Regions from separate parts of the Paenarthrobacter aromaticivorans genome, predicted to be linked through region 1. Evidence: predicted binding sites of a transcription regulator. Region 1 holds the regulator's gene; each other region holds the start of a gene.

Region 1 (4,280 bases):
ACAGCGTGCGCCAAGGCTTCGTCCAAAGGAACCGTTGCTTCGCCGAAGCGGCGGATTCCGGCTTTGTTGCCCAAGGCAGTACGCAAGACCTCACCAAAAGTAATGGCCACATCCTCAACTGTGTGGTGGGCATCAATGTGGGTGTCACCCGTGGCTTTGACGGTCATGTCAATCAGGGAGTGCTTGCACAACGCCGTCAGCATGTGGTCATAGAAGGGAACCGTGGTGCTGATGTCCGAGACACCGGTGCCATCCAGGTTGATCTCCACCAGGACGGAGGATTCGCTGGTGGTGCGCTCCATGCGCGCAGTGCGGTCAGCGGACGGCTTGGCGCCGGTTTCGCTCATTGGGACGTCCTTATACACGAAGAATGGGGTGGGTCTATTGACAAGTTTAGTTGGGTTGGGACGCAGGACTGTCCAGAAGGGCTTCCAAGGCTTCAAGGAAGGCCGTCGTTTCCTTTTCTGTTCCCGCTGTCACGCGCAGGTGCCCCGGAATGCCGACGTCGCGGATCAGGACTCCCGCATCCAGCAAGCCCTGCCAGATCGCGTGCGGGTTCGAAAGCCCACCGAAGAACACGTAGTTTGAGTCCGAGGCCGCCGGCTTGAGCCCCATTCGGAGGAGTTCGGTCACAATCCGGTCCCGTTGCACCTTGATGTCCTCGACGTCGGCCATGAGCGCTTCGCGGTGATTGAGGGCGGCCAGGGCCGTGGCTTGTGTGACGGCTGAGAGGTGGTAGGGCAGCCGAACGAGCCTGATGGCATCGGTAACCTCAGGCGCGGCGGCCATGTAGCCCAAGCGGGCACCTGCCAGGGCAAAGGCCTTGCTCATGGTTCGCGAGACGATCAAACGTTCGCGCCCGGGAAGCAGCGTCAGCGCGCTTGGCGTGTTGTCGTGCGCGAACTCGTGGTAGGCCTCATCTACGATGACGATCGCCTGGCTGGCCTCGCCGGCTTCGTACACGGCTTCTACGACGTCCAGGCCCAGTCCCGTTCCCGTGGGGTTGTTGGGCGAGCACAGGAACACGATATTTGCGCCAGTCTCCTTCACTTGGGCAGCAGCAGAAGCCGCATCCAGGCCATAGTCGTCAGCTCGCACTCCACGGACATACTCGGTGTCCGTGCCACTGGCAAGCAGCGGGTACATGGAATACGTGGGGGGGAATCCCAGAGCTTTGCGCCCCGGACCGCCAAAGGCCTGCATAATCTGCTGCAGGACCTCGTTGGAGCCGTTGGCTGCCCAGATGTTCTCCGCGGAAAGCCCGTGTCCGAGGTAATCGGCAAGGGATTCACGGAGTTCCGTGAATTCGCGGTCAGGGTACCGGTTCAGACCGGTGGCCGCAGCAGCAACAGCCTGGGTAATCGCCTCTTGCACGTCTGCCGGCACGCCATGGGTGTTCTCGTTGACGTTGAGCAAAATGGGGACGTCAAGCTGCGGCGCGCCATAGGGGCTCAATCCACGCAGGTTGGTCCGAAGGGGAAGGCGGTCAAGTCGCTCAAGCTGGTCACTCACCAAGACAGTTTAAGGTGCCGGTGCGACTGCAGAGTAACTGTGACGCCAGAGACGCCCACCCATAGGCCCACGGCCGCTCAATTGGCGGGAACGAACAGCTGCTGGCCGGGCTGGATGCGTCCCCCGCGGAGATCGTTCAACTGAATGATTTCTGCGATGACATCACGGGGGTCCCGCTCCGGCGCGGCCGCACCGGCGATGCCCCACAAGGACTGCCCGGGCTGGACAGTAACCGTAACGGCCACCGGCGGCTGAAGCTGACCTTGGGAATCAGAAGCTTTAGCCGGGGAGTTAATGAAGCCGGCGAGGCTCAGCAGCGCGGCAAGGAGCAGCATGATGGGGATCCCGAAGAACACGATCCTGCCGCGTTGGGTCAGCCGGAGACGCGCAGGAGCCGGAGTGTTGCGGAATTCATGGAACGTGGAGATTGCGGACATGAGCTGAGCCCTTCTGAGCGATTGCCTGCATCGGATGCCCGCTGCTGGCTGCCAATTCCTTGTGTTCGTTGGACCCGGCCCGAATATTCGAACACTTTCTTCGAACATCCGAACCCTGCTCAACTTCTATAGAACACATATTCGAACCTTGCTATGACATTTTTAGCACTTATCAACGAACGGTGTCGAGACTCGCTAGAACGAATGTTTGATAAACGCCTGTGCCTGGCCTAGGTTTGAGTGAAGAAACAGGCACTGTTTCAGTGGAACAGGAGGGTCTGACATTTTTCAGATCCAACATCCCCGGGCTCACTCCAGACTGTGACCGGGCGGAACGGAAGGGCATTGGCGAACATGGCAGCGAAAGCCACCGGCGGCGGGGTTCCCCTGCGGAGCCAACAGCCTCAAAAGAGTCCCAAAAGCCTGACTGTCCGGCAGAAGAAAATCCTGGAAACCATCCAGCGGTCCGTCAATGACAACGGGTATCCGCCCAGCATGCGCGAAATTGGCGACACCGTTGGTCTCGCGAGCCTCTCCAGCGTCACGCACCAGCTTTCCCAGTTGGAGAAGCTCGGCTACTTGCGCAGAGATCCCAAGCGCCCCCGCGCCATGGAAGTACTTATGCCTTTGACCCTTGACGGCGGGACAATTCCCGGAGTGGAAGCAACTACTACCCTCCGCAGTGCAGGCGGACTCGCCGTGACGGAGTTGGCCAGTGCCAGCGACACCGCGATGGTGCCCCTGGTGGGACGCATCGCAGCCGGTGGGCCCATCCTCGCTGACCAGACGATTGAGGACGTCCTGCCCCTGCCCCGGCAACTGGTGGGCCACGGCGAACTGTTCATGCTGAAGGTCGCTGGGGACTCAATGATCGATGCCGCCATTTGTGACGGTGACTGGGTAGTTGTCCGCCGCCAGAATGACGCCATCAACGGCGACATCGTGGCAGCACTCCTGGATGACGAAGCCACGGTAAAGACTTTCCGCCAGCGGGACGGCCATACCTGGCTGCTCCCCCAGAACACGCAGTACGAACCGATACTTGGAGACCAAGCCACCATTATGGGCAAGGTCGTCTCGGTCCTGCGCTCCCTCTAGGGCGTTCGCCTACGTTTTCTTTGCGCCCAAGCGTTCCAGGACGCCGCGCACCACGTTGCGGTCCGTCGTAGCCCAAAATGGCGGCAAAGCGGCCCGTAGGAACCCGCCGTACCGTTCGGTGGAAAGCCGTGAGTCCAGGACGGCGACCACGCCTTTATCGCCGGTGGAACGAATGAGGCGTCCTGCTCCCTGCGCAAGACGAATTGCCGCGTGCGTAGCTGACACCGCCATGAACCCGTTGCCCCCGGACTGTGCAACGGCTCGCGAGCGTGCGGTCATCAGCGGGTCATCAGGCCTCGGGAACGGAATGCGGTCAATCACCACAAGGCGGCAAGAACCGCCAGGGACGTCGACGCCCTGCCACAGGGACATCGTGCCGAAGAGGCAGGTGTCCGGTTCATCAGCAAATTGCTTCACCAGTGCTGCCATGGTGGATTCCCCCTGGCAGAGGATGTCCACATCCAGACGTGGGCGCATCGCGTCTGCAGCTTCCTCGGCCGCCCGACGTGAGGAGAAGAGGCACAGGGCTCCCCCACCGGATGCACGGATCAGGTCTTCAAGCTCATCCAGTGCCTCGGGAGAAGTGCCCCTACCGGGCTTGGGCAGGTGTTTGGCCACGTAAAGCACACCCTGCTTGGGGTAATCAAAAGGCGATCCGACGTCCAACCCGGTCCAGCTGGGCGCCCCATCTCCAATGAGCCCCAGGCCACCTGCTGCGGGCTCAAAGGCAGATCCAATAGCCAACGTGGCCGAAGTAAGCACCACAGTGTGCCCTGCGAAAAGGCCTTCCCGCAGCCGGCCGGCAACGCTTAGCGGGGCGATGTTGATCAGTGCCGGCGCGGTCTCGTCCGGGTGCGAGTACCCTTGCTGGGGATCGAAGGTACTGTTCCTGGAGAACCACACCACTTCGCGGTTCTCCTTGGCCGCGAGCATCCGCTCGCACAGTTCCAGAATGAGCATGAGCCGTGAGCGCGCAAGCTGCCTCCCGCCGTCGACGGCGTTTGAAGAGTCAGTCTTCGAGTCAGATAACGCGGCGCGGGTGGCATCGCGCAGTTGATCCAGGCAGTCCAGTTGTTCGTCGTTGAGCCCGTTGGGCAGCAAACCATTGGGAACTCCTGCAATGGCCATGTCGAGTCGATCGGCTGCCGCGTTCAGGGCGTCTACGGTAATAGCGGTGTGCTTGCGCGCGCTCGAAGCCGCGGCATGCACCATTGCCACGGACAGCTGACCGGT
Region 2 (4,280 bases), on a different contig from region 1:
GTCGCCGCAAGTTGGCTGCGATTGTCGGTTGATCCACCGCCTGGCCGCGGCGTGCCGTCAGGAGATGCATGGCCAATCCATCGCCGTAGTCCGCTACCGCTTCTGCTCGGGCCCTTGGGTCAGGAATTCCCATGGAATCGAGCACCTGTTCAAGAGTTGAAAGCATCCTCTGGTGCCCGGCGGCCACCACCTCGGGTTGGTCCAGGGCAAAGGTGAATCGTGCCCGGGTCAGTTCGGCGTGATTATTCGCGAGCCGGAGCAGCGCTCCCGCGAGCTGTTCCGCCAAGGCGGTTACCGACGTCGGGAGAACAGATCCACCCTGCTGCTGGAGCAGGAGCGAGTCGCGTTCTTCAACGCGGTCGACGGCGGCAGCCACCAAAGCGGCACGGTTGCGGAAGTAATTGGAGGTCGTTCCGACGGCCACGCCGGCTTCGGCGTCAACGGCCCGGTGGGTCAGTCCCTTGAGGCCTTTAGCGGCCACCACGGCGAGGGCCGCGTCGGCAAGGTCGGTTCGTCTGTCAGGCATGGCGAAAGTCTAGTCTTTAACCTCACCATTACTACAAATGTAGTAGTACATTGGCATCATGAAAAAGGTGGAAATCGTCGGTGGTGGCATAGCAGGCCTCGCCTTGGCAGGAACTCTTGATCCCAGCCAGTTTCATGTCACTGTGTACGAGCAGCGGGCCGGCCTCCCGGCAGTAGGAACGACCCTGGCCATGTGGCCCGAAGCCCAGGAGGCCCTGGCCTCATTGGGGATCCTTGGCGCCGTCCGGGAAAACAGCCCGGTCATCAGGGGTGGCGCGCTCCGGAGTGCCATAGGAGTGCCGTGGCTGAGTGTGGAAGGGCAGAACCTTGTGGGCGCAGCACGCCACACGCTCCTTCGGCTCCTCGACTCAGCCGTACCCTCAACAGTCCAACGACGCATCGAAAAGCTGGACGCGGTCCCAAGCGACGCCCACTTGATAGTGGCTGCGGATGGGGTGCACAGCATGGTGAGGCGCTCCGTGTGGGGCCAATCGCGTGCGGCCAAGCTGACACCCTACCTCGCCGTTCGAGGCGTCATTGCCGAGGAACCGGACAGTGAAACCGTAGGCGAGTATTGGGGGCGCGGAGACCTCTTTGGCATAGGCCCTTCAAGCGGCGGAACCAACTGGTATGCATCCTTCCGCTCCGGGATGGGGCCCGAGGGAATTGACGTCGGCGAAGCCCTTGCAGTGACGCGCCGCCGCTACGCCGGGCACTCGCAGGGAATCCAGCATGTCCTGCGAGTAGCGACACCCGAAACATCATTGGCACAACGCATTTGGACCACCCCGCCGCTGCGGCGTTATTCGCGGGGCAATGTGGTCCTCATCGGCGACGCAGCCCACGCCATGGCTCCCAACCTCGGGCGAGGCGCCTGTGAGTCGCTGATAGACGCCGTCGCCTTGGGTAAGCTCGTCAACACCCTGCCCCTGGACCAGGCCCTCGATGCCTACAACCGTCAGCGCGTTCTTCGGACCCAGCAATACCGCATCGGTTCATCCTTGATGATGCGCGTGGCGCTCGCAGAAGGTGCGCAACCCATGCGCGACAAGCTGCTCGACCTTGCTGCCAAGCGGAAGTCCGCTGTCAATCGAAAGCCCAAGGCGCCCGGAGGGAGCAAAACTTCCCAGTAGGTTTTGTCGGAGGGGCGGCGTAAACTGGATATATTCGAACATACATTCGAATCATGATTTAGCGATGATCTTAGATCCAGGGCGATGCTCACAGGCAAGGAGTGTGGATATGGGGCTTTTCAGTGAGTCCGTGGACGTCATCTGCACGGATGTTGGCCAGCCGCAGGAAATCCAGTGGAAAGGAACCCGCTACGTCGTCATCAACGAACCCCTCAGATGGTATGAACGACGCCAATGGTGGGTAGAAGAAAGCCGGGCACCACTGGGAAGCGGCGCAGGCTTGGTGGACCACGAGATCTGGCGGGTCCAACTCCATCGCCCGCAGGACGAGGAGCAACCCGGCCCAACCATCACCCTTGACCTCGTCCGCCATCTCGCCAGCGGCCGCTGGCGGCTCCTGCGTATCCACGACGCCGCACCGGCCCAAGCAGTCGAACCAGACGAAGCCGCCTGAACCTTGAGCTTCACACACCTGCACGTCTCCACAGCCTTCAGCGCCCACTACGGCGTCTCCTGGCCGGACGAACTTGCCCAGTCAGCCGCAGCAGACGGCGCAACAGCGCTCGCCTGCACAGACCGGGATGGCTTGTACGGCACCATCAAGCACCTCAAAGCATGCATGGACGCCGGTATCGACCCCATCATCGGCGTGGACCTGGCAATATTCGACGACGACGGCGACCACCGCACCCAAGTAGCGGGCCGCGTCGTCGTACTCGCCCACGGCAACAACAACGGCGCCGGCTATCGCGCCCTCTGCCGACTCATTTCGGACGCCCATGCCCGCACCTCCGGCAAAGCCGGGGGAGTAGTGCCCGTCGCCGTAACCAGGGCAGAACTCGCATCGCGGACACTGGACCCGCAAACCCTCAAGCCCGTGTTGACCGTCCTCATAGGACCGGACTCCGATGTAGGCCGCGCCATGGGAGGACGGAAATATCTTCGGCCCCGCACACTCTTCAAACAATGGATCGACGCCATGCCGCCCGGGACAATCGTCGCCGAAGCCGTATCCCACCTCAGCGCTCCTGGAGAACCCCTCAGCACAGCCCACGCCGTACGCATGCTCAAGCTCGCCCTCGAATACAACGTCCCCGCCATCCTCAGCAACGCCGTCCGCTACTGCGCCCAGGACGGCGCCCCCACCGCAGACGTCCTGGACTCCGCGCGCACCCTAAAATCCCTCCCTGAACTCTCATCGACCCCCCTGCTGCAACCAACCGGCCTGCTGCAACCAACTGGGCAGGGGTGGTTGAAAAACGCCCAACAAATGCTCCAACTCGGCAAGGAAATCATGGGCGCGGCAGGGCAAGGAGCAGCGGGGCTGAACAAACTGCTCTCCAACACAGAAGCGCTCGCAGACAAATGCCGTATCGATCCCGTCCTGGACATGGGATGGAAAAAGCCCGTTGTTCCCGAAGCTTCCATCATCGGCATCGAACGCGACCCCATGGTGGAACTCACCCAACGATGCGAGGCAGGAATCACCCGGCGATTCCCCGGCATCAACGGCAATGCGGAAATACAGATGCGCTCGCGGTTGCAGCATGAGCTGGGGATCATCGACAAACTCGGCTTTGCCTCCTACTTCCTCACTGTTGCGGAAGTATCCAGGATGATCATCGAGATGGGCGTCCGGGTAGCTGCCAGAGGCTCCGGGGCCTCCAGCCTGGTCAACTATCTGATCGACATCAGCCAAGTGGATCCCATCCGGCATGACCTCATTTTTGAACGCTTCCTCTCGGGTCGCCGATCCACCCTTCCCGATATTGACATTGACGTCGAAAGCGCCGAACGGCACAACGTCTACCGGAAGATCTTCGAGCGCTTCGGAGCTGAACGAGTGACGCTGATGAGCATGCAGAACGGGTACAGGGCCCGTGGTGCTGTCCGCGATGCCGGCATGGCTCTTGGCATGGACGATGGTGAAATCGGCGAAATTGCCAAGCAGTTGTGGCGGTTCTCCGCGCGCAAATTCAGGGAGGCATTGGTTGAAAAGCCTGAACTCCGAGAATTTGCCGGACGGGTAGAGGCCGGCCGTGAAGGGCCTGGGGGCATGGAGGAAAACCAGCAGTTGGACCTACTGGTGGATCTCACTGAAAGGTTGGACCGCCTTCCCCGGCACATTTCCATGCACCCGTGCGGGGTGATCCTGGGCGATGCCACGCTCCTGGACAGAACCCCGGTACAGCCCAGCGGGTTGGGGCTGCCCATGAGCCAGTTCGACAAACACGACATGGATCCCATGGGCATGCTCAAGCTGGATGTCCTGGGTGTGCGGATGCAAAGCGCCATGGCGTTTGCGGTGCGGGAAGTTATCCGCCTGCACCCGTCCAAAGCGGAGGTAGTGGCGGCTGGCCACCATCTGGTGGAAGCGGGAGGCACCGGTCCGGACTATATTGCCCCGGACGGCAGGATTGATCTCAACGCGGTGCCTTTCGACGACGAGCCCACCTATGAGTTGATCCGCAGTACCCACACTTTGGGCTGCTTCCAGATTGAATCCCCTGGCCAGCGGGAGCTGATCGGGAAGATGGCGCCGCGGGAATTCAATGACCTCATTATCGATATTTCCTTGTTCCGCCCTGGCCCCATGAAGTCGGATATGGTCCGCCCGTTCCT
Region 3 (4,280 bases), on a different contig from region 1:
CAGGCCGCTGGGACTCGGGACTTCGGCGAACGGCTGCGGTTCAAGGGCCAGGGCGCTGGTATAGAACAGGACGGCTTCGTCGAAGTGCTGCCACGGCTGGGCCAAATTAACGTGGTCAATCACCGCGCTGACGTCGGAGCCAGGGTGTTCCAGGCCCTCGCCAAACTCGTGCGTCCACGCGGCGGTTCCGTCCGGGCTGCCCTGGCACAGGAAGATTTCGGTGGAGTCCGGGGCGGAGATGCCTTGGAACACTTCCTCATCGGCCTGGACCTTGCGTGCCACCACCGGCGCTTTGAGTTGCTGGGCGCGAGCGGAGGCAATCACTGGGGAGTCGACGTCGAACCCCAAAGCGGCGATAGCCGGTTCGGCGTGCTGTGCCGCTTGCTCGTTGATGATCACGCGCGCCTGGCCCATGGTCCAAAGCTGTACGTCCTTGGTGCGATGGCGGCCCTCGAACTCGAAGCCAAGCTGGCCAAGGAGCTTCTCAAGCTGGGCGGTGTCGTCGGCCTTGACCTCGGCGAAGTTGAAGCCGGCGGGTTCGTTCACCTTGGGCAGCGTGGCCAGTTCCATGGGATAACGACGGCGGCTGGCGGCTTTTTGTTCGGATGCCGCGGCCGTGGCGTTGCTTTCGAGCCACTTGGCGCTCTGCTCTTCCAGCCAGATCAGGGAGCGCATGGCGTCCACAGCTGTCCGTTCGACGTCAGACTGGCGGAAGACGTCGTTGAAAACTTCCAGCGAAACCGGACCTGTATAGCCGGCCCGGACCACGTGGCCCATGAACTTGGCGAGCTCAAACTGGCCCTCGCCCGGGAACACCCGGTAGTGGCGGCTCCAGGAGAGGACGTCCATGGAGAGCTTGGGGGCGTCTGCCACCTGGACGAAGAAGATCTTGTCCGCGTTGATCTTCTCGATCGGAGCGGTGTCCCAGTCGCGGGAGAGGATGTGGAAGGAGTCCAGGCAGGTGCCGAGGTTGGGGTGGTCCACTATTTCGACCAAGCGATATGCGTGCTCGTAATCGTTGACGTACTTGCCCCAGGCCAAGGCTTCGTAGGCAACCTTGACGCCGTGGTCCCCGGCAAGTTCAGCAAGCTCGCCCAGTTGGGAGGCGCGAAGTTCGTCGTCGTCGATTGTTGCCGTGGCCACGTTGGAGCAGACCAGGATGGTGTCCATGCCCAGGCGGGACATGAGCTTGAACTTGGCCTCCGCCCGGCGAAGGTTGGCCTTGAGCAGGTCCGGGGTGACGCCGTCGAAATCGCGGAACGGCTGATAGAGGTCCAGACCCAGGCCGAGATCGGCGGCCATTTTCCGTACTTCCTCGGGGCTGAGCGGCGAGGTGACGAGGTCCTGTTCGAAGATTTCGATGCCGTCGAAGCCCGCTATTGCGCAGGCCTGCATTTTCTCTTTCAGGGTGCCGGAGAGGCAGACCGTGGCGATTCCGGTGCGCATCAGTGGGCCGCCTTCGCCAGTGCTGTGGCGGAGAGTTCGGTTGCAGCATCTTCCACGGCGATCAATTCCAGGAAGTGTGCCCGCATGCGGTCACGATCGGCGTCGCGTCCGGTGAAGAGCTGGAAAGCGTCGGCCGCCTGACCGACCGCCATCCTGCCGCCGTCGAGGACGTCGCAACCCTTGTCGCGCGCCTCGCGGACCAGGCGTGTGTCGATAGGTCGGTAGACGATGTCGGCAACCCAGTGGCGCGGTTCCAGGAGGTCGATGTCCAATGGAAGTCCCGGGTGGGCGGCCATACCGATAGGCGTGCAATGCACCAGGCCGTCGGCGAGCGGCATGATCTCCGGCAAATCGGTGGGAGTGCGCGGCGTGATGGTGGCGACCGGGAAAAGTTCGCCGAGTTCCGTCGCTCGTTCGGCTGCACGGGTGGGGTCCATGTCCACGAGGTCCAGCTGCTTTACGCCGGCTTTGAGCAGGGCATAGGCGACCGCGGATCCCGCACCGCCCGCACCAAGCTGGACCACGCGGTTCAGCTTCGCGTCCGGCAACCCGGAGGTGAGGGCCGCCCCGAAGCCGGAGAAGTCCGTGTTGTGGCCTATGAACCGACCATCCTGAATCAAGACCGTATTGACGGCACCCAAGCGACGGGCGTCGTCGGAAATTTCGTCAAGGTGCTCCAGTACCAGCTGCTTGCACGGGTGGGTGATGTTCAGGCCATTGAAACCCATGCGCTGGGCTGCGGTGAGGAGGTCCCCGACGGCGGCGGCCGGCAAAGCCAGGTCCAGCAGGTCAATGGGGCGGTACAGCAAGCGAAGGCCCTGCACGTCGGCTTCGCGTTCGTGCATGGGCGGTGTGAGAGAGGGCATGACGCCTTCGCCTATGAGGCCCACCAGAACGGACTCGGCTCGGTTGCTCATCCTAAAGCTCCTTTGACTTCAGCACCGCGGGCTGATGGCGCTTTTCGGGCGTCGCCGGTCCGGGTGTATTCAGATTACTACAAGTGTTCATATTCCGCACGCTTGTTCTTATAGCGAACATTTCCGGCGTACGCACCCAACTGAGTCGCACTTAAGCGCGTTTTGAGCGGTGAAAACGCGCACTATTGCGACCTAGTTGGGCTAGCGCTGGGGCAGGCGGGCCGCGAGTTCCGCCGCGGCCTCCTGCAAAGTGGGGACGTGGGCGATGAGTTCATCCATGGTGAGACGAAATACCGGAACAGCCGTGGCGACAGACGCAAAGGCGTGGCCCTGGGAATTGAGGACCGGCACTGCGACCGCGCGCATGCCGATCTCGTTTTCTTCATCCATGACCGCGTAGCCCTGTCGGCGCACCTGCTCAATCTCCGCCCGGAATGCAGCCCGATCGGTAATGGAGCGCTCAGTGAGGGCCTCCAAAGGCAACTCTTCGAGCAGCCGTTCACGTTCGGCGTCGTTCTCAAAAGCGACAATCGCCTTACCCACGGACGTAGTGTGCAGCGCGCCCAGATGGCCGGGATCGCTGGTGACGCGGAAGGTCTTGGGGCCGTCCACCTTGTTCACGGTCAGATGATGGTTTCCGTCGCGCACCGAGAGGATGGTTGCTTCCTCGGTCCGCTCCGTAACGCGCTGGAGAACGGGAAGAGCCGTTGCCGCAAAACCGTGGTGGTTGGAAACCCGCTGACCCAGCTGGAAGACCCGCAATCCCAGATGGTATCGACGGCCGTCGGGCTCGTAATCCACGAATCCATCGCGCGTCAGCGAACCGAGCAGCCGGTACGTCGTGCTGAACGGAAGCCCTGCGCTCCTGGCCAGGTCCGCAGCACTCGCGCCCTTGGGCTCATTTCCCAGCAATACCAACAGGCCCAGGGCCTTGCCGACCATGTCGGTCTTTATGTCCTCTTTCACACTCATGCTTAGATGCTCTCACATCGTGAGAGCTATTTCTAGATAGTGAGCACAAGTCTTGACAAGTGACCCCAGTCACGGCCACTATTGCTGTATTGCACAAGTAGCTCCCACCATGTGGTTACTTTGGGATTGATCTGGCCGCACCTCGCTCTGGTCTTCCCGCAGAAGCTAGATCCGCGACATCGTCGTCACAGAAGGAACACCTATGAGCCACACAATGCCGTCAGCGACGCCAGGCACAGTAACCCCAGCAGGAACTCCCAAGAAAGCGGCACTCGCCAGCTTCCTGGGAAGCGCAGTGGAGTACTACGACTTCTTCATCTTCGGCTCCGCCGCCGCCTTGATCTTTCCTCACGTGTTCTTCCCGGACGCGGACACCAACGCAGCCATCATGTCCTTCGCGACCTTTGGCTTCGCCTATGTTGCCCGTCCTGTAGGCGCCATCATCCTGGGGCACTTCGGCGACAGGATCGGCCGGCAGAAGGTCCTCATGTTCACCCTGGTCCTGATGGGCGCCGCCACCTTCGTGATCGGCTGCCTCCCGGACTTCAAGACCATTGGCTGGTGGGCTCCCGTCCTGCTGGTACTCGCCCGCCTCGCCCAGGGTCTCTCGGCTGCCGGCGAGCAGGCCGGTGCCTCCTCGATGACGCTGGAGCACGCTCCGGACAACCGCCGCTCGTTCTTCACCTCGTGGACGTTGACCGGCACCCAGGGTGGCCAGATCCTTGCAGCCTTGGTGTTCATTCCAGTTCTCGCGCTCCCGGACGAGGTCAAGTACGGCATCGGCTGGCGCATCCCGTTCTGGCTCAGTGCAGTAGTGGTCATCGTGGCCTACTTCATCCGACGCACGCTTCACGAGCCGCCGGCATTCGCCGAGGCCAAGAAGAACAACGAGATCGCCAAGCTGCCCGTCGCCGACCTCCTCAAGCTGCACTGGCGCGACGTCCT

What was found. The regulator LexA, encoded in region 1, represses DNA repair genes until DNA is damaged. The targets are predictions, from matches to a motif close to TCGAACANNTGTTCGA.
Region 2: a site for LexA is predicted at 1,693-1,708, ahead of KSW38_RS14020 (DUF6504 family protein). Genes of this name have one in related genera too.
Region 3: a site for LexA is predicted at 2,458-2,473, ahead of KSW38_RS22145 (shikimate dehydrogenase). Genes of this name have one in related genera too.

What each region holds. Positions count from the first base shown of each region.
Region 1 covers NZ_JAHOPC010000007.1:37,986-42,265, forward strand. The annotation lists gene hisB (imidazoleglycerol-phosphate dehydratase HisB) at 1-347, opposite strand, end outside; gene KSW38_RS12485 (histidinol-phosphate transaminase) at 394-1,512, opposite strand; gene KSW38_RS12490 (LysM peptidoglycan-binding domain-containing protein) at 1,590-1,949, opposite strand; gene lexA (transcriptional repressor LexA) at 2,304-3,047, shown strand; gene KSW38_RS12500 (ATP-dependent DNA helicase) at 3,057-4,280, opposite strand, start outside.
Region 2 covers NZ_JAHOPC010000008.1:111,230-115,509, forward strand. The annotation lists gene KSW38_RS14010 (TetR/AcrR family transcriptional regulator) at 1-526, opposite strand, end outside; gene KSW38_RS14015 (FAD-dependent monooxygenase) at 585-1,658, shown strand; gene KSW38_RS14020 (DUF6504 family protein) at 1,768-2,112, shown strand; gene KSW38_RS14025 (DNA polymerase III subunit alpha) at 2,116-4,280, shown strand, end outside.
Region 3 covers NZ_JAHOPC010000022.1:792-5,071, reverse strand. The annotation lists gene KSW38_RS22150 (bifunctional sugar phosphate isomerase/epimerase/4-hydroxyphenylpyruvate dioxygenase family protein) at 1-1,446, opposite strand, end outside; gene KSW38_RS22145 (shikimate dehydrogenase) at 1,446-2,363, opposite strand; gene KSW38_RS22140 (IclR family transcriptional regulator) at 2,565-3,335, opposite strand; gene KSW38_RS22135 (MFS transporter) at 3,538-4,280, shown strand, end outside.